Regions from separate parts of the Sutcliffiella cohnii genome, predicted to be linked through region 1. Evidence: a T-box and tRNA genes for the amino acid it is inferred to sense, from the RefSeq annotation. Region 1 holds a T-box; the other holds one or more tRNA genes.
What was found. A T-box is a leader RNA that pairs with one kind of tRNA and senses whether it is charged. The one in region 1 lies ahead of thrS (threonine--tRNA ligase), so its partner is inferred to be a tRNA-Thr.

Region 1 (9,414 bases):
TAGGGACTACCGATAAAGCATTTGAAGTCATATCCATTTTTATCTTCCCTAAAAATACGTCAAAACTACAAGGTTTAGAAAAGCGTGACTTTGAGTTTATAGAAAAAGAAGTTAGAAGAGCATATCCTAATGCAATTATCGATTGGAAAAGCCCGATTAAAGAATTTTTAAAAGCAGAAAAGAGCTAAACAAAGCTCTTTTTTTTTATTCTTGTATCATTACGATGAATTCTGTACCATGAAAAAGAAATCGTGTCGTTTCAGTAAATTTATGTTTTTTATAAAGGTGAATGGCACGTTCGTTGAAGGAGGCAACTGTTAACCGAAGATTTTTACAATCCCCCATCCTCTTGGCTTGCTCCATAATAAAGGAAAGAAAATCATCACCATTTCCTTGATCAGTTAAGTCCGGCTTCAAACCAAAGCCAATATCTACAAATAAATTATTATAATTGTAATCTGTCGTCGGAACTTGTGCTCCTTCTCCGATACAAAAGAACCCTACTAACTGTTTATTTTCATCTAAGATTGTATAGTAGTCCTTCACTAACAATTCCATCATACCTTCTCGGCTCACTTCTCCATTGTAAAAATCGTAAGGAGGCTCGTACTGCCAACTTAAAATCTCCAAAGCGTAAAACTCATTCATATCATCTTTATACAACTTCATCGTTCATTACCTTCCCCATATTTGTCTGTAATTCTTAAGGACCTTCCGTATTCATTGTATCACTACTAAGATATATTCCTTTTATATTATTTATAAGTTTCACAAAACTGCTTATGGCTGCTGTTAATGTGATCGGAGGTTTGTTAAACAAAGCGTTGTTAAAAAATTCTGCGGCTGTTAAGTAAAAATGGAAGACTGTTAAGTAAAATCGGAGGTTTGTTAAGTTAATTCTGCTACCTGTTAAATAAAATCGAAACTCTGTTAAGTTAATTCTGCTACCTGTTAAATAAAATCGAAACTCTGTTATGTAAATTCTGCTACCTGTTAAATAAAATCGAAACTCTGTTAAGTTAATTCTGCTACCTGTTAAATAATATCGAAACTCTGTTATGTAAATTCTGCTACCTGTTAAATAAGTGATCATAAGAGGAAGCTAATTAAGAGAAAAAGGTTGATTTTCCTCAAAATGGTTTCCTTCTGAATATAAAAAAAGAGACTGTAACGTAGTGGAATGTACGAGACTCACGGATGCGAAGTGAAACGGACATACTTAAGCCTATTTTCATTGGTTATAATAGTTTCTCTACATAAAAAAACAGCTAATCATTGATTAACTGCTCCGAGCTTTATCTTTTTGAAAGAACTTCTCCCATTTTATAATCACATATTTATCCTTTACCAGAAAAAACAAACCAGATAATAAAAGTAATAATAACAAAATCATAGACGGGGAAAAATCACGTATAAACTGACCAAATACGGTATAAATAATTGCAATCGGAATGTTTGCTATGATAGAAGCCCTCACATATTCACGAAAATTTTTCGTTGTTTCAATTAAACATAACGACAATAAATGAAAATGAATAAATGGAATTAATCGAAGAACAGTAACTTGCCCGACAGACAATTCTGCCCGATGACCAAACCATTTCTCTTTCATTTTTAATATTTTCCCAAATATTTTAGGCATTTGATTATAAAGGAGATAGAAAAGTAGACTTGATAATGTAAGACCAATAATGGAATAGACGCTACCTAATAGACCACCAAACAATGCTCCACCTGCAACACAAATGATCACAACTGGGATAAATAATATTTGTCTTAAAATGTGAAAAGATATAAAAGCTATAGATGCTAGTAACCAATGTGTTTCAACCATTACATATAAAACAGATAATCGTTCATCCATTTGGTCTTCACCTCGCTCCGCATTGCATTATTCTATGCTTATTCGATAATTTAAGTGCTTATACCAATGTGAAATAGATAATTGTCCCTATTTGGACTAGAGTCAATAGTGGCATACCAAATTTAAATGTATTATGTTTCGTTTTATGACGAAATTTCTTCATCCCTGCCCATGAGCCTAGCGCACCACCAACAATAGAAATGGCCCATAAAGTAGATTCTGATATTCGCCATTTATTATTAATCGCTCTCTTTTTATCTACTTTCATTAATAGAAAAGCGACACTATTAAGTACGAGATAAATCAGTAACAACTCTATCATATCTTTCTCTTCACCAAACTTCCCATAATAAAACCGAAAGGGGACTACTTATAAGTATAGTCCCCTTTCTTTTATCGTTATTACTTGTTTAAGCTGTTTTTTGCAGCTGTTGCTAATTCAGCGAAAGCTTTTTCGTCATGAACAGCTAGGTCAGCTAACATTTTACGGTTAACTTCGATACCAGCTACTTTTAATCCGTGCATTAAACGGCTGTAAGAAAGACCGTTCATACGAGCTGCTGCGTTAATACGAGCAATCCATAACTTACGGAAATCGCGTTTCTTTTGACGACGATCACGATAAGCATACATTAATGATTTCATTACTTGTTGGTTAGCTACTTTATATAAAGTATGTTTTGAACCGAAATAACCTTTAGCTAATTTAATGACTTTTTTACGACGTCTGCGTGTTACTGTACCGCCTTTAACTCTTGGCATTGTGTTTCCCTCCTATATATAAAAAACCGATATTATTTAATGTTGTCTAACATATGACGAATGCGTTTGAAATCACCTTTACTTACAACAGCAGCTTTACGTAATTTACGTTTTTGCTTTTGAGACTTGTTAGCAAATAAGTGACTTGTGTAAGCGTGAGAACGCTTAAGACTACCAGATCCAGTCTTTTTGAATCGTTTCGCAGATCCGCGATGAGTTTTCATTTTAGGCATAGGTGAGTCCTCCTCTATTTCTTACTTTTCATTTTTAGGTGCTAATACTAAGAACATGCTACGACCGTCCATTTTAGGCGACGATTCCACTGTTGCAACTTCAGAGCAAGCTGCTGAGAAACGGTCTAATACACGTTGACCAATTTCTTTATGTGTAATGGCACGACCTTTGAATCGAATCGATGCTTTTACTTTGTCTCCTTTTTCAAGGAACTTTATCGCATTTCGAAGTTTCGTGTTAAAGTCGTGTTCATCAATTGAAGGACTTAATCGAACTTCTTTTACGTTAATAACTTTTTGGTTTTTGCGTTGCTCTTTTTCTTTCTTCTGTTGCTCGAATCGGAACTTTCCGTAGTCCATAATTCTGCATACAGGAGGCTTTGCGTTTGGAGCAACTAGCACTAAGTCTAAGTTTGCTTTTGCAGCAATCTCAAGTGCTTCTTGTTTTGTTTTAATTCCAAGCTGGTCTCCGTTTTGACCGATTAAACGAACCTCACGAGAACGAATACCTTCGTTCACCATCATATCTTTGCTAATAATTAGCCACCTCCAAGGTTTTATACGAACACCGTTTTTGAACAATCCTGTGAACAAAAAAAGTGTGGATGCATAACACACCCACACTTTACGAATTAAAGTTGAAAAATTCTCGTAAAACCTGGCAACTGCAATTTTGCGTCAATCAGGTGAGAAGCGGGTGCTTCTTCTTGTTCAATAAACAAGTATTCTATTCACCTAAGAAATATAACATTTCTTATGATGGTTGTCAAGGAATGTATATTCAAAACAAGCAACGTTTTAAATTGTATCAGATACATTTATCTTTGACAACTATTTTTTTATTTTTTTATTTCAGCTACTAATTGCTGTAAAAATTGCTCAAGCGGAATAGTCTCTGATTTTTGCTCTCCGTACTTACGTACATTTACAGCTTTTTCTTGAATTTCATTGTCACCTAGCACTAACATGTAAGGAATTTTTTGCATTTGTGCTTCACGAATTTTGTAACCAATTTTTTCGTTACGTTCATCAAGCTCAACGCGAATTCCTTCTGCTTTCAAGCGATCTTGCACTTCTTTCGCATAGTCAAAATGAGCTTCAGGAGAAACAGGAATTACTTGTACTTGAACTGGAGCTAACCAAGTAGGGAATGCCCCTTTATATTCTTCTATTAAGAAGGCAACAAAGCGCTCCATTGTGGAAACAACTCCGCGGTGGATTACGACTGGACGGTGTTGCTTTCCATCTTCTCCAACGTAAGTTAAATCAAATTTCTCAGGAAGCAAGAAGTCTAATTGGACAGTAGAAAGTGTTTCGTCTTTTCCTAAAGCTGTACGAACTTGAACGTCTAACTTTGGTCCGTAAAACGCAGCTTCACCATCCGCTTCGAAATAATCTAGTTCCATTTCATCCATTGCATCTTTTAACATGCTTTGTGCTTTTTCCCACATTGCATCATCATCGTAATATTTCTCTGTATCTTCAGGATCACGATATGATAAACGGAAGGAATAATCGTTTATTCCAAAGTCTTTATAAACTTCCTGAATTAAATGAACTACTCTCTTAAATTCGTCTTTAATTTGGTCTGGACGAACGAAAATGTGTGCATCATTTAATGTCATTCCACGAACACGTTGTAAACCTGATAATGCACCAGACATTTCATATCGATGCATTGTTCCTAGCTCAGCAATACGGACTGGAAGCTGACGATAACTATGAATGCTGTTTTTATAAACCATCATATGATGAGGACAGTTCATCGGACGAAGTACTAATTGTTCATTGTCCATTTCCATCGGTGGGAACATACCGTCTTGATAGTGATCCCAGTGACCAGAAGTTTTATATAATTCTACACTTCCCATTACAGGAGTATACACATGGTCATAACCTAATTTAATTTCTTTATCTACAATGTAACGTTCGACAACGCGACGAATTGTTGCCCCTTTCGGTAACCATAATGGGAGTCCTTGCCCAACCTTTTGCGAGTTGAAGAACAAGTCTAATTCTTTCCCAAGTTTACGGTGATCACGTTCTTTTGCTTCTTCTAATAAACGTAAATGTTCGTCTAATTCCGCTTTTTTGAAGAACGCAGTACCATAAATACGTTGAAGCATTTTATTTTTACTATCTCCTCGCCAGTAAGCACCAGCGATACTTAGTAACTTGAATTCTTTAATTTTCCCAGTAGAAGGAACGTGTACACCACGGCAAAGGTCGTAAAATTCACCTTGTTCGTAAATTGTAATTGTTTCTCCTTCGGGTAGTTCACGAATAAGTTCCAATTTTAATTCATCGCCAATCTCTTCATAACGACGAAGTGCTTCTTCGCGAGAAACTTCCACTCGAACGATATCAAAGTTTTCGTTCACTATTTTCTTCATTTCTTTTTCAATTGCAGGTAAATCTTCTGGAGTTAATGCATGCTCCATATCAACGTCATAATAGAAGCCGTTCTCAATAACAGGACCAATACCTAATTTAACGCCTTTTCCATAAATACGTTTAATAGCTTGAGCCATAAGATGCGCAGTGCTATGACGCATAATAGATAAAGCATCTTCACCATCTTGTGTAATAATACTAATTTGACCATCTTCGTTTATTGGAGTACGCAAGTCTATTTGTTCGCCGTTAAAAGTTCCAGCGATGGCTTTTTTCTTTAGACCTGGGCTAATGGATGCCGCAATATCTTCTGTTGTCGTACCACGCTCAAACTCCTTTACCGCTCCGTCTGGAAATTGAATTTTTACTAATTCAGACATCCTAATCACCTCTTGTTATTATTATTTATTAAAATAAAAAACTCGCCCCTATAAAAAGGGACGAGTTATTATTCTCATCGTGGTTCCACCCTAATTCCCATTGCTCTGCAAACAAAATATACAGATAATGGCTTAGTTTGGGTAACGGAACTGCCGTCAACAACTACTGCTATTAAGGTTCGCTGTTGAAGTTTAAAGGTGGTAAGTACTTAAATCGTAATAGGAAGCTTTCAGCCTTGTCTTCCCTCTCTGAAATTCGTATTTAACTACTATTGTCCTTATCATTACTTTTCGCTTTTAAATTAAAATGAATATGTAGGTAATTATATTCTCCCTACACAATAAAATCAAGTAGTGGATTACTCAACTTTCATTTTTTTTAGCGGAAAGTGTTGATACGGTTTTATCGTAGCACGCTCTTGAAATATGTTTCGGATCGTTTGGACAAGTTGATGATCCATATGATCTGTGTATAAATAAAGTTTATTTGGAGCTATTGACACTAATGGAGCCAAAACGACTGAATCAATATAAAAGGCATAATTATTAAAATGAGTTCTGTTAATATATTTTTTTAAGTGATCTTTCGATAAGTAATTTTGTTGGCTATCGTAAAATTCAAAGTGTGTTTCATACACTAAATGGACTTCATCTAGTTTTGATTCAGCTGAAAATAACACCTCTCTCAATTGTTGAATAAACGCTTGATATTCCTGTTCCATTTTATACTCATCAATAGCCGCTTCAATAAATTGATACAACGAGTCAAAATAATGTTTAAGTCGGAAAGTTAATACAGATTCGAATGAAAATGAAACTGGATTTTCTAACAATAAATGTAGCGATTTAATTAATGTTTGGTCTCTTTCTACTAGCGATGGCAGATTAGGGATGTCGTCTCTTTCTCCGTTTAGAATGCTTTGTAATATGGATAAAATTTGTTCTTGCTCTTCTATGTCCTTATAGAAAAAGGAGTGTTCTAACACTGACAATGCCCGTTGTTGTTCTTTTTTCTTTACAAACCATCTTAACGTCTCAATCATACTTGGCTTTATTTTTTTCAACTCATGCATTTCCATACAAATTTTTTCGTTATGTAAAGAAAGTGAACTGTCACTTTTTACGAAACAATTTTTAAGTTGCTTATAAACAATACTTGCATCAGTTTCATCATGAAAGGAAATCTCAAACAAGTTTGTCCCCCCTTTATTACACCTGCTTCTATGTATATGGGGGAAAGTATTAAAAAATGATAAATCTTTATAAAAACATGAGGGGAACGTTGCGTCTCCTTCGTCGCTGCAGACACTTGCTTTCCGCGGGGAGGGAGTCGAGCCTCCTTTTAATAAAAAAACGCTAGAGGGATGTGCTCTAACGTTTACTTACCTTTATTTAATTTAAGTTTTTCTAGTCGTTCTGCGAGTTTTCGCTTATTTTCTTCTTGGGCACTAACGGTTTCTTTTTCCTCTTCTTCCTTCGTTTTTTCACTAATAAACCGATTACGATTAGGTGTATCTTTCGTTTGCTTTGTGGCTGTAGATTTGGTTTGTTTTGTTTTCGCCCAATTTTGATATTGGCGATTTTCTGCTTTTGCTAGCTCCATCGCTTCGATAACAGTTGTGACGCGCTTTCTTGCCCAATGGCTAGCTATTTTTTCCACATAATTTCGGTTTAATTTCATATCTGTTTTTAGTAAAACATAGTACAAAAGCACATTCACAACGCCTGCTGGAAGTTGTTGCTTAAACATCACATCTTCCACAATCCACAAGTCCGATATAGAAGGATCGCCACCTGAAAAATCAGACAACAGTTGTTTTGGTGAGACGTTTTCCAACATTTGAATTAACTGTTCATCTTTTGATTTCGGTTTTTTATCATCCATTTTTCTTAAATGAACTGGTTGCGTACGCTCGACTAATGTTGGTAGTCCATCTTTATTTTCTAATTGATACCAATCTCTTGCTACTTTTCTTAGTTCCTCTATATTAACGGTATCGTCATCATCGATAGCATTCATGACAATATCCTTCATCGTAATAGGATCAATATGATATAAAAATGATAATTTTGAGATAGCTTCTTCCACTTTCGGTGTAATAGATTTTCGTGGGATAACAACTTCTGAAAGACCAGCATAGAACAGCGAAAAATCAAAACCTTCATGCTTCACTTCAATTTCTTTCCCATCTTTTTTCGTAATCCATTCCAGATCTTCATCAAGCTTTGAGTCTTCTAACACCTCATCAGTTACTTGTGTCATCATACTTTCAGCCTGGATAGATGCAAACACCTCATGGAAAGAACGTGTAATATTTTGAAACGTGTTAGGAATAATTTCATCACTAAAGAAATTCTTCACTTTCACATACTTACTTTTCCCAAGACGGTTATACAAATATATATTTAACATCGGATCAGAGAAAAATGTTTCGGGAGTGAGGGGTGGTTGTAGTTCATAAACAAAAGATCTTACATTTTCCTCTTCTTTCACGAACGTTTTCAGGAGTCCAATAGCTTCAAGTTTTAAACGCTCCTGATGTATATCTTTTAAGTTACATTGCATTGTCGTCATGATACTATGGTGAGTAGACTCTTCTCCCCAAAGACGATCTTGTTCCAATTCACTCCAAAGTGTCATAAATAAACTGTAGCCTCGAAACCCTATCAAAGGTTGGTACAGCATCGTAATAATTTTTCTATCTGCTTCTTGTAATAATCCGTTCACTTTTACAACATAGCGATCAATTGGGATTAGTTCATTCCAATACCTCGTCAACTTGATCCCTCCTTCGTATCATCCAAACTTAAAACTTAATCAGAAATACGTGAAAAAGAGCCTATCATTAAGCTCTTTTTCTATCATTATTTTCTTTCGCGTTCAATTAGCTCTTTCAGCTCATCTAAAAATACATTTATATCTTTAAATTGTCGATAAACAGAAGCAAAACGAACGTATGCAATTTCGTCAATTTTTGCTAAGTGATCCATGACCATTTCACCGATAGTATTACTATTTACTTCCGACACACCTATATTTCGTAAATCTTTTTCAACGTTAATCACTATATCTTCTAACTTTTCTAAAGGAACTGGTCTTTTTTCACAAGCTCGTATTAAACCACGTAACGCCTTTTCACGGCTAAATTCCTCACGTACTCCTTCTTTTTTCACAACGATTAATGGCATTTGTTCTACTTTTTCAAATGTAGTAAATCGAAAAGAGCAAGCTTCACATTCTCTACGACGGCGAATGGAACGTCCTTCTTCGACTGGACGAGAGTCTAAAACTCTAGTTCCATTGTGGTTGCATGTTGGGCACTTCATTTAGTTCTCACTCCGTTCTTTTACTTTTCTGCATTTAATCCTGAACCGACATATGTTAATTGCTTACCAAGCTTTTCATACATTATAAAAATTAACTTTCTACTATAGCCAAAATCAGAAGGTAGTACTGTTTCCGTTGTAACAGAGAAATCGATTGCCGTTTCAAAAGGTCTTACAGAAATGACAGTAATAATCATAAAAGCTTTTTTTCCTTTACGAACTTCAACAGCTATCTCACCATGCTCCTCGGAAACTGATTTCACAGTTAAGCCATCCTCTTGATGAATAATAGTTTTTATAGCTTCGATTGCTTTTTTAGTTGTCGTTTTATAATATCGACTTTTTAATTGTTCATTTATATGATTTTCTCTCGTTTCTGTTTGAGTAGAAAAAAACGATTTAATCTTTTGTCCAATTGACATAAAAATATGACAACCCCTAACTATAGAGTATA
Region 2 (9,414 bases), 210 kb from region 1:
TTTTGTAGTATGTTCCTTCATGAAATAAGTGCAACTGATAATCTGTTGGAGTAGCGACAAGCATTTCTTCACCCTTCCTTCATAATGTTTCCTACTAATTATGATAAATAGTTTTCTGACAACTGTATAATTATTTTTGTAGACATGTTTTTACAAAATTTTAAATAATAAAATTATTGTCGAAAGCTGCAGAAGAAATTAACCGCTTTCAATGCTTCTACTAGAACGAACACATTTTTTTATTACTCGTGCTAACGTTTTCACAAATTTCACAAACGAGTAGCATTTTGTAGAAACCTGTCGATATGTTTTTATGTTAAATGGAAAAATTTTTGTGGAATAATAGTTTCTTATTGTATATTTTGACCTATTTTTATACTGTGAAAACTTAATGCCACCATTTTCTTAATTTACTTGCAAAAAAAAAGCTCGTAATAAACGAGCTTTTTGCATTTACATACTATATATAAAAGTAAACCATAAAATTAAGATTCTTGTATAAATGTTAGGTGTTGTATTATCTTATACTTTCTCCAAACGATACTTAGATGGAAGGATAGTACATTATTTTTATATTAGGACCATAGAGCTTTCGTATAAGCTACTTGTAAGCCCAACTTGTGCATATTATAATGGCTAACACTTCCATACTTAGCTTGTCCACATATTAATTGAGCACCACTACCTAAAGCATCATATATGCGTTCATATATTAAGCTAGTATGTATACCCTTATCACGCTTTTCTGGAAGTGTAGCGGCTACAGCTAAAGTTGCAACATGATGATGTATATGTAATACTCCTACTCCGACTGGCTTTTCTTCAATAGTGGCCAAATAGAATTTCCAACCTTCTAAACCATGCAATATTATGTTGTTTCCACTTACTGCTTCTTTAAAAGAAGTTGGCATGTTAAAAGCTTTTACATAAATTTCTCCATATAGATGAAACTGTTCAACGGTTAATTCAGTAATGTTTACATGGCTATTTAACTTATGAATAGTTGGCTTTGACCCAGAACTAAACAATGTAGTATGAAAATCTTTGTGAGAAACTCCGTAGTTTGGAAGTTTGGATAACAGTCGTGAGCTTACATGTCCAGGTACTATCTCTAGTTGTATTGGAATTTTTTTCGCGGCATAATGGAAAAAGATTTCATCTAAAAGATGTTCTTCTGCATCTGTTAATCCTTTCACTGTATTGTAAGCTGGACCAGGTATACCATTAATTGAAAAGGCAGTTGCATTGCCAAATTGAGTAATATTTACACCTAATTCGTTATTAGATATTTGTTGAAGGGCACGTAATCGTGAGGTAACCATATTAATTTCGGAGAGTTCTAGCTGTTTTGATAGATTAAAAGGTAACATCTTAAATTCACTTCCTACTTAAAAGAGTAAGATGTCGATCTAGTTGTGTAACTATATTTATTATAACAAACTATAGAAATATGGATAGAATCAACCATTTTAAACAAAGGGAAAGAGGAAACGAAATGCAGTGGTAACTAGGATAATTCGAGTTGCTATGTCATATGGACGTAACAGAAAATTTGCAGTTGGTTTATGCGCTCGTCCTAGAAGAGACAAATAGGTTATACTGTTCACTACAAAGTTACAATTTTTTTAGTTTCCTAGCAAAAGAAAAAACAGTAGTCTTATAGACTACTGTTTAGATGACCCGTACGGGATTCGAACCCGTGTTACCGCCGTGAAAGGGCGGTGTCTTAACCGCTTGACCAACGGGCCAAATTTCATATAGCTGGCGGAGAAGGAGGGATTTGAACCCTCGCGCCGGTTACCCGACCTACACCCTTAGCAGGGGCGCCTCTTCAGCCACTTGAGTACTTCTCCAAATGGCTCCACCAGTAGGATTCGAACCTACGACCCTTCGGTTAACAGCCGAATGCTCTACCGCTGAGCTATGGTGGAATAGAAATATTATTTTCTTTTACGAACTAGATTTCATATAGCCGAATGTCCTCGTCTCAGAAAGCTAATTCAAGATGCTGCTCGACGAGTACAACTCGCAGTTATTCTATGAAGCTTTGCTCGTTGCTCTACCGCTGAGCTATGGTGGAATAAAATATGGTGGGCCTAAATGGACTCGAACCATCGACCTCACGCTTATCAGGCGTGCGCTCTAACCAGCTGAGCTATAGGCCCCTAAATGGAGCGGGTGATGGGAATCGAACCCACGACATCAGCTTGGAAGGCTGAGGTTTTACCATTAAACTACACCCGCATAAAGGGCGATTGATGGGAATCGAACCCACGAGTGCCAGAGCCACAATCTGGTGCGTTAACCACTTCGCCACAACCGCCATGGTAATGTACTAATAATATTGATGGTGCCGGCGATAGGAGTCGAACCCACGACCTACTGATTACAAGTCAGTTGCTCTACCAACTGAGCTACACCGGCATTTAAGATTTATAATAATAATTAAAATGGTGGCTCGGGACGGAATCGAACCGCCGACACATGGATTTTCAGTCCATTGCTCTACCGACTGAGCTACCGAGCCATTTAATATTTTCGGGCCTAAACTTTGTCTTTCGTATCCATTGTCCTCGTCTCAGGAAGATTATTCAAGAAGCCTCTCGACGAGTACAACTCGTAGTAATTTCGATGATGCTTTGCTCGTTGCTCTACCGATTGAGCTACCGAGCCTAAATATTAATTTTTATAATGGCGGTCCCGACGGGAATCGAACCCGCGATCTCCTGCGTGACAGGCAGGCATGTTAACCGCTACACCACGGGACCTGGTTGCGGGGACAGGATTTGAACCTGCGACCTTCGGGTTATGAGCCCGACGAGCTACCGGACTGCTCCACCCCGCGACGATAAAAATTACTACATATTCTTTTTCTAAAGTAGCCATTTTTCATCATTCGAACGATATAATTTCTTGAATGATAAATATAATATGGCGGAGGAAGAGGGATTCGAACCCCCGCGGGCTTTAACACCCCTGTCGGTTTTCAAGACCGATCCCTTCAGCCGGACTTGGGTATTCCTCCGAATTATGAATGATACATGGTGGACCTTGTAGGACTCGAACCTACGACCGGACGGTTATGAGCCGTCTGCTCTAACCAACTGAGCTAAAGGTCCTTTGGTAGCGGCGGAGGGAGTCGAACCCACGACCTCACGGGTATGAACCGTACGCTCTAGCCAGCTGAGCTACACCGCCAAAGTATTTTATTAAAGATAAGTGGAGCCTAGCGGGATCGAACCGCTGACCTCCTGCGTGCAAGGCAGGCGCTCTCCCAGCTGAGCTAAGGCCCCATGAGTTAAATCAATTAAAATGTTATCTGGTCGGGAAGACAGGATTTGAACCTGCGACCCCTTGGTCCCAAACCAAGTGCTCTACCAAGCTGAGCTACTTCCCGTGAATGGCGCGCCCGAGAGGACTCGAACCCCTAACCTTTTGATCCGTAGTCAAACGCTCTATCCAATTGAGCTACGGGCGCTATTCTTATTTTTAAAAATGGTGCCGAGGACCGGAATCGAACCGGTACGGTAGTCACCTACCGCAGGATTTTAAGTCCTGTGCGTCTGCCAGTTCCGCCACCCCGGCAACTTTCGTGGAGCGGAAGACGGGATTCGAACCCGCGACCCCCACCTTGGCAAGGTGGTGTTCTACCACTGAACTACTTCCGCTAATATTTACTTATGCGGGTGAAGGGACTCGAACCCCCACGTCAAAGACACTAGATCCTAAGTCTAGCGCGTCTGCCAATTCCGCCACACCCGCGTAGATGGTGTGCCATGAAGGACTCGAACCTTCGACCCTCTGATTAAAAGTCAGATGCTCTACCGACTGAGCTAATGGCACTTAATTATTATTCTGCCTAAAGTCTAATACAACTGTAAGCATGATACTATTCGAAGAAGTGTTTCCTTTAGACGTCCATGCCTCAGGATGTTAATTCAAGTAGCAGCTCGGCATGTACGCTGAAGCTTATGCTTCGTAGCAAATTCCGACGTGCTCTACCGACTGAGCTAATGGCACTTAATAAATGGTGCCGGCGATAGGAGTCGAACCCACGACCTACTGATTACAAGTCAGTTGCTCTACCAACTGAGCTACACCGGCATATATAATTTGCATTTAAAACTATTACTTCTTTTTAATAGCCGTCACCCAAATCTCAGAAAGATTATTCAAGTAGCAGCTCGATTTGTGCGCTGAAGTGATTCCTTCGAAGCGTATTCGATCGTGCTCTACCAACTGAGCTACACCGGCATATTTAGTTTAGTTAAATAATAATGGTGGAGGATGACGGGATCGAACCGCCGACCCCCTGCTTGTAAGGCAGGTGCTCTCCCAGCTGAGCTAATCCTCCGTTATAACAGCCTGGCAACGTCCTACTCTCGCAGGGGGACAGCCCCCAACTACCATCGGCGCTGAAGAGCTTAACTTCCGTGTTCGGTATGGGAACGGGTGTGACCTCTTCGCCATCATTACCAGACTATTATTAAGTGACAAGAATAATTATATTCACTTTTCATAAAAAATCAAGTGTTTTTTTATTCTTTCAAAACTAGATAATATTTTCATCAAGATAGTTCGTATCGTTCATATACATTGGTTAAGTCCTCGATCGATTAGTATTCGTCAGCTACACGTGTCGCCACGCTTCCACCTCGAACCTATCAACCTGATCATCTTTCAGGGATCTTACTAGCATAATGCTAAAGGAAATCTCATCTTGAGGGGGGCTTCATGCTTAGATGCTTTCAGCACTTATCCCGTCCGCACGTAGCTACCCAGCTATGCCTTTGGCAAGACAACTGGTACACCAGCGGTGCGTCCATCCCGGTCCTCTCGTACTAAGGACAGCTCTTCTCAAATTTCCTACGCCCACGACGGATAGGGACCGAACTGTCTCACGACGTTCTGAACCCAGCTCGCGTACCGCTTTAATGGGCGAACAGCCCAACCCTTGGGACCGACTACAGCCCCAGGATGCGATGAGCCGACATCGAGGTGCCAAACCTCCCCGTCGATGTGGACTCTTGGGGGAGATAAGCCTGTTATCCCCGGGGTAGCTTTTATCCGTTGAGCGATGGCCCTTCCATGCGGAACCACCGGATCACTAAGCCCGACTTTCGTCCCTGCTCGACTTGTAGGTCTCGCAGTCAAGCTCCCTTGTGCCTTTACACTCTACGAATGATTTTCAACCATTCTGAGGGAACCTTTGGGCGCCTCCGTTACTCTTTAGGAGGCGACCGCCCCAGTCAAACTGCCCACCTGACACTGTCTCCCGAGCCGATAAGGCTCGCGGGTTAGAATTTCAATACAGCCAGGGTAGTATCCCACCGACGCCTCCACCGAAGCTAGCGCTCCGGCTTCTCAGGCTCCTACCTATCCTGTACAAGCTGTACCAAAATTCAATATCAGGCTACAGTAAAGCTCCACGGGGTCTTTCCGTCCTGTCGCGGGTAACCTGCATCTTCACAGGTACTATAATTTCACCGAGTCTCTGGTTGAGACAGTGCCCAGATCGTTACGCCTTTCGTGCGGGTCGGAACTTACCCGACAAGGAATTTCGCTACCTTAGGACCGTTATAGTTACGGCCGCCGTTTACTGGGGCTTCGGTTCAAAGCTTCGCGCCAAAGCGCTAACCTTTCCCCTTAACCTTCCAGCACCGGGCAGGCGTCAGCCCCTATACTTCGCCTTACGGCTTCGCAGAGACCTGTGTTTTTGCTAAACAGTCGCCTGGGCCTATTCACTGCGGCTCTCTCGGGCTTTAACACCCTAACAGAGCACCCCTTCTCCCGAAGTTACGGGGTCATTTTGCCGAGTTCCTTAACCAGAGTTCTCTCGCTCACCTTAGGATTCTCTCCTCGCCTACCTGTGTCGGTTTGCGGTACGGGCACCATATTCCTCGCTAGAAGCTTTTCTTGGCAGTGTGGAATCAGGAACTTCGGTACTATATTTCCCTCGCCATCACAGCTCAGCCTTTAGGATAAGCGGATTTGCCTACTTATCCAGCCTAACTGCTTGGACGCACATATCCAACAGTGCGCTTACCCTATCCTCCTGCGTCCCTCCATCGCTCAAACGGAATGAGGTGGTACAGGAATATCAACCTGTTATCCATCGCCTACGCCTTTCGGCCTCGGCTTAGGTCCCGACTAACCCTGAGCGGACGAGCCTTCCTCAGGAAACCTTAGGCATTCGGTGGAAGGGATTCTCACCCTTCTTTCGCTACTCATACCGGCATTCTCACTTCTAAGCGCTCCACCAGTCCTTACGGTCTAGCTTCAACGCCCTTAGAACGCTCTCCTACCACTGTTCGTAAGAACAGTCCGCAGCTTCGGTGATACGTTTAGCCCCGGTACATTTTCGGCGCAGAGTCACTCGACCAGTGAGCTATTACGCACTCTTTAAATGGTGGCTGCTTCTAAGCCAACATCCTGGTTGTCTAAGCAACTCCACATCCTTTTCCACTTAACGTATACTTTGGGACCTTAGCTGGCGGTCTGGGCTGTTTCCCTCTTGACTACGGATCTTATCACTCGCAGTCTGACTCCTGAGAAACAAGTCTTTGGCATTCGGAGTTTGACTGAATTCGGTAATCCGATGAGGACCCCTAGTCCAATCAGTGCTCTACCTCCAAGACTCTTTACTCAAGGCTAGCCCTAAAGCTATTTCGGAGAGAACCAGCTATCTCCAGGTTCGATTGGAATTTCTCCGCTACCCACACCTCATCCCCGCACTTTTCAACGTGCGTGGGTTCGGGCCTCCATTCAGTGTTACCTGAACTTCACCCTGGACATGGGTAGATCACCTGGTTTCGGGTCTACGACCACGTACTATGACGCCCTATTCAGACTCGCTTTCGCTACGGCTCCGTCTCATCAACTTAACCTTGCACGTAATCGTAACTCGCCGGTTCATTCTACAAAAGGCACGCTATCACCCATTAACGGGCTCTAACTACTTGTAGGCACACGGTTTCAGGATCTTTTCACTCCCCTTCCGGGGTGCTTTTCACCTTTCCCTCACGGTACTGGTTCACTATCGGTCACTAGGGAGTATTTAGCCTTGGGAGATGGTCCTCCCAGCTTCCGACGGGATTTCTCGTGTCCCGCCGTACTCAGGATCCACTCAAGAGAGAACGAGGTTTCAACTACAGGGTTTTTACCTTCTATGACAGACCTTTCCAGGTCGCTTCGTTTACCCCGTTCTTTTGTAACTCCGTATAGAGTGTCCTACAACCCCAAGAGGCAAGCCTCTTGGTTTGGGCTAATTCCGTTTCGCTCGCCGCTACTCAGGAAATCGCGTTTGCTTTCTCTTCCTCCGGGTACTTAGATGTTTCAGTTCCCCGGGTCTGCCTTCCATACCCTATGTATTCAGGTAAGGATACTACTCCATTACGAGTAGTGGGTTTCCCCATTCGGAAATCTCTGGATCAAAGCTTACTTACAGCTCCCCAAAGCATATCGGTGTTAGTCCCGTCCTTCATCGGCTCCTAGTGCCAAGGCATCCACCGTGCGCCCTTAATAACTTAACCGTCGACAAATGATAAGCTTCGGCTTCTCTAGTCAGCTTCCTTCGCTCACGTCCTCATGTACGCTTTTGTACACTCCGGCGCTCGCTCAGTCGCTTCCTCAACCTGCTCGCTTCTAATTTGTCTTAGTATTCAACCCAAAATTAGGTTTCGTTGATAACAGCGAATTGTTATCATTAGAAAATTACTAAGATGAACGATACTTGTGAATGTATCTTGATTACTTATATTATCTAGTTTTCAAAGAACAAATAAAGGTTAGAAATAAGCAACAATACCTTTTAGCACGGTTCCTCGCTTTAGTTCTTCCAATATAGAACGAGAGAATGATCTCTCAAAACTAAACAAAACAATGAGCGTGATTTTCCTTAGAAAGGAGGTGATCCAGCCGCACCTTCCGATACGGCTACCTTGTTACGACTTCACCCCAATCATCTGTCCCACCTTAGGCGGCTGGCTCCAAAAGGTTACCCCACCGACTTCGGGTGTTACAAACTCTCGTGGTGTGACGGGCGGTGTGTACAAGGCCCGGGAACGTATTCACCGCGGCATGCTGATCCGCGATTACTAGCGATTCCGGCTTCATGTAGGCGAGTTGCAGCCTACAATCCGAACTGAGAACGGTTTTATGGGATTGGCTCGACCTCGCGGTTTTGCTGCCCTTTGTACCGTCCATTGTAGCACGTGTGTAGCCCAGGTCATAAGGGGCATGATGATTTGACGTCATCCCCACCTTCCTCCGGTTTGTCACCGGCAGTCTCCTTAGAGTGCCCAACTAAATGCTGGCAACTAAGAACAAGGGTTGCGCTCGTTGCGGGACTTAACCCAACATCTCACGACACGAGCTGACGACAACCATGCACCACCTGTCACTCTGTCCCCCGAAGGGGAACGCTCTATCTCTAGAGGTGGCAGAGGATGTCAAGACCTGGTAAGGTTCTTCGCGTTGCTTCGAATTAAACCACATGCTCCACCGCTTGTGCGGGCCCCCGTCAATTCCTTTGAGTTTCAGTCTTGCGACCGTACTCCCCAGGCGGAGTGCTTAATGCGTTAGCTGCAGCACTAAAGGGCGGAAACCCTCTAACACTTAGCACTCATCGTTTACGGCGTGGACTACCAGGGTATCTAATCCTGTTTGCTCCCCACGCTTTCGCGCCTCAGCGTCAGTTACAGACCAGAGAGTCGCCTTCGCCACTGGTGTTCCTCCACATCTCTACGCATTTCACCGCTACACGTGGAATTCCACTCTCCTCTTCTGCACTCAAGTCTCCCAGTTTCCAATGACCCTCCACGGTTGAGCCGTGGGCTTTCACATCAGACTTAAGAAACCGCCTGCGCGCGCTTTACGCCCAATAATTCCGGACAACGCTTGCCACCTACGTATTACCGCGGCTGCTGGCACGTAGTTAGCCGTGGCTTTCTGGTTAGGTACCGTCAAGGTGCGAGCAGTTACTCTCGCACTTGTTCTTCCCTAACAACAGAGCTTTACGACCCGAAGGCCTTCATCGCTCACGCGGCGTTGCTCCATCAGACTTTCGTCCATTGTGGAAGATTCCCTACTGCTGCCTCCCGTAGGAGTCTGGGCCGTGTCTCAGTCCCAGTGTGGCCGATCACCCTCTCAGGTCGGCTACGCATCGTTGCCTTGGTGAGCCGTTACCTCACCAACTAGCTAATGCGCCGCGGGCCCATCTGTAAGTGATAGCCGAAACCATCTTTCAATATAGTACCAGGAGGTACTATATATTATCCGGTATTAGCTCCGGTTTCCCGAAGTTATCCCAGTCTTACAGGCAGGTTGCCCACGTGTTACTCACCCGTCCGCCGCTAACTTCTTTAAAGCAAGCTCTAAAGAAGTTCGCTCGACTTGCATGTATTAGGCACGCCG

Region 2: it has a tRNA-Thr gene. The T-box ahead of thrS (threonine--tRNA ligase) is inferred to sense a tRNA for this amino acid. The anticodon was not compared.

The regions. Positions count from the first base shown of each region.
Region 1 is NZ_CP018866.1:3,335,085-3,344,498, forward strand. Features, by position in the region: gene BC6307_RS16715 (sigma-w pathway protein ysdB) at 1-188, shown strand, start outside; gene BC6307_RS16720 (GNAT family N-acetyltransferase) at 205-669, opposite strand; gene BC6307_RS16725 (hypothetical protein) at 704-1,093, opposite strand; gene BC6307_RS16730 (VTT domain-containing protein) at 1,280-1,864, opposite strand; gene BC6307_RS16735 (DUF1294 domain-containing protein) at 1,923-2,186, opposite strand; gene rplT (50S ribosomal protein L20) at 2,267-2,626, opposite strand; gene rpmI (50S ribosomal protein L35) at 2,659-2,859, opposite strand; gene infC (translation initiation factor IF-3) at 2,881-3,399, opposite strand; ribosomal protein L20 leader region at 3,447-3,574, opposite strand; gene thrS (threonine--tRNA ligase) at 3,699-5,633, opposite strand; T-box leader at 5,687-5,927, opposite strand; gene ytxC (sporulation protein YtxC) at 5,993-6,826, opposite strand; gene BC6307_RS16765 (replication initiation and membrane attachment family protein) at 7,012-8,412, opposite strand; gene nrdR (transcriptional regulator NrdR) at 8,499-8,960, opposite strand; gene BC6307_RS16775 (cytosolic protein) at 8,981-9,382, opposite strand.
Region 2 is NZ_CP018866.1:3,546,884-3,556,297, forward strand. Features, by position in the region: gene glgB (1,4-alpha-glucan branching protein GlgB) at 1-64, opposite strand, end outside; gene BC6307_RS17695 (GNAT family protein) at 576-1,370, opposite strand; tRNA gene BC6307_RS17700 (tRNA-Glu) at 1,677-1,748, opposite strand; tRNA gene BC6307_RS17705 (tRNA-Ser) at 1,763-1,853, opposite strand; tRNA gene BC6307_RS17710 (tRNA-Asn) at 1,857-1,931, opposite strand; tRNA gene BC6307_RS17715 (tRNA-Ile) at 2,089-2,165, opposite strand; tRNA gene BC6307_RS17720 (tRNA-Gly) at 2,171-2,244, opposite strand; tRNA gene BC6307_RS17725 (tRNA-His) at 2,251-2,323, opposite strand; tRNA gene BC6307_RS17730 (tRNA-Thr) at 2,349-2,424, opposite strand; tRNA gene BC6307_RS17735 (tRNA-Phe) at 2,452-2,527, opposite strand; tRNA gene BC6307_RS17740 (tRNA-Asp) at 2,693-2,768, opposite strand; tRNA gene BC6307_RS17745 (tRNA-Met) at 2,769-2,845, opposite strand; tRNA gene BC6307_RS17750 (tRNA-Ser) at 2,933-3,025, opposite strand; tRNA gene BC6307_RS17755 (tRNA-Ile) at 3,043-3,119, opposite strand; tRNA gene BC6307_RS17760 (tRNA-Met) at 3,122-3,198, opposite strand; tRNA gene BC6307_RS17765 (tRNA-Ala) at 3,221-3,293, opposite strand; tRNA gene BC6307_RS17770 (tRNA-Pro) at 3,321-3,397, opposite strand; tRNA gene BC6307_RS17775 (tRNA-Arg) at 3,402-3,478, opposite strand; tRNA gene BC6307_RS17780 (tRNA-Leu) at 3,497-3,585, opposite strand; tRNA gene BC6307_RS17785 (tRNA-Gly) at 3,594-3,668, opposite strand; tRNA gene BC6307_RS17790 (tRNA-Leu) at 3,682-3,762, opposite strand; tRNA gene BC6307_RS17795 (tRNA-Lys) at 3,768-3,843, opposite strand; tRNA gene BC6307_RS17800 (tRNA-Thr) at 4,029-4,104, opposite strand; tRNA gene BC6307_RS17805 (tRNA-Val) at 4,279-4,354, opposite strand; rRNA gene rrf (5S ribosomal RNA) at 4,364-4,480, opposite strand; rRNA gene BC6307_RS17815 (23S ribosomal RNA) at 4,597-7,532, opposite strand; rRNA gene BC6307_RS17820 (16S ribosomal RNA) at 7,902-9,414, opposite strand, start outside.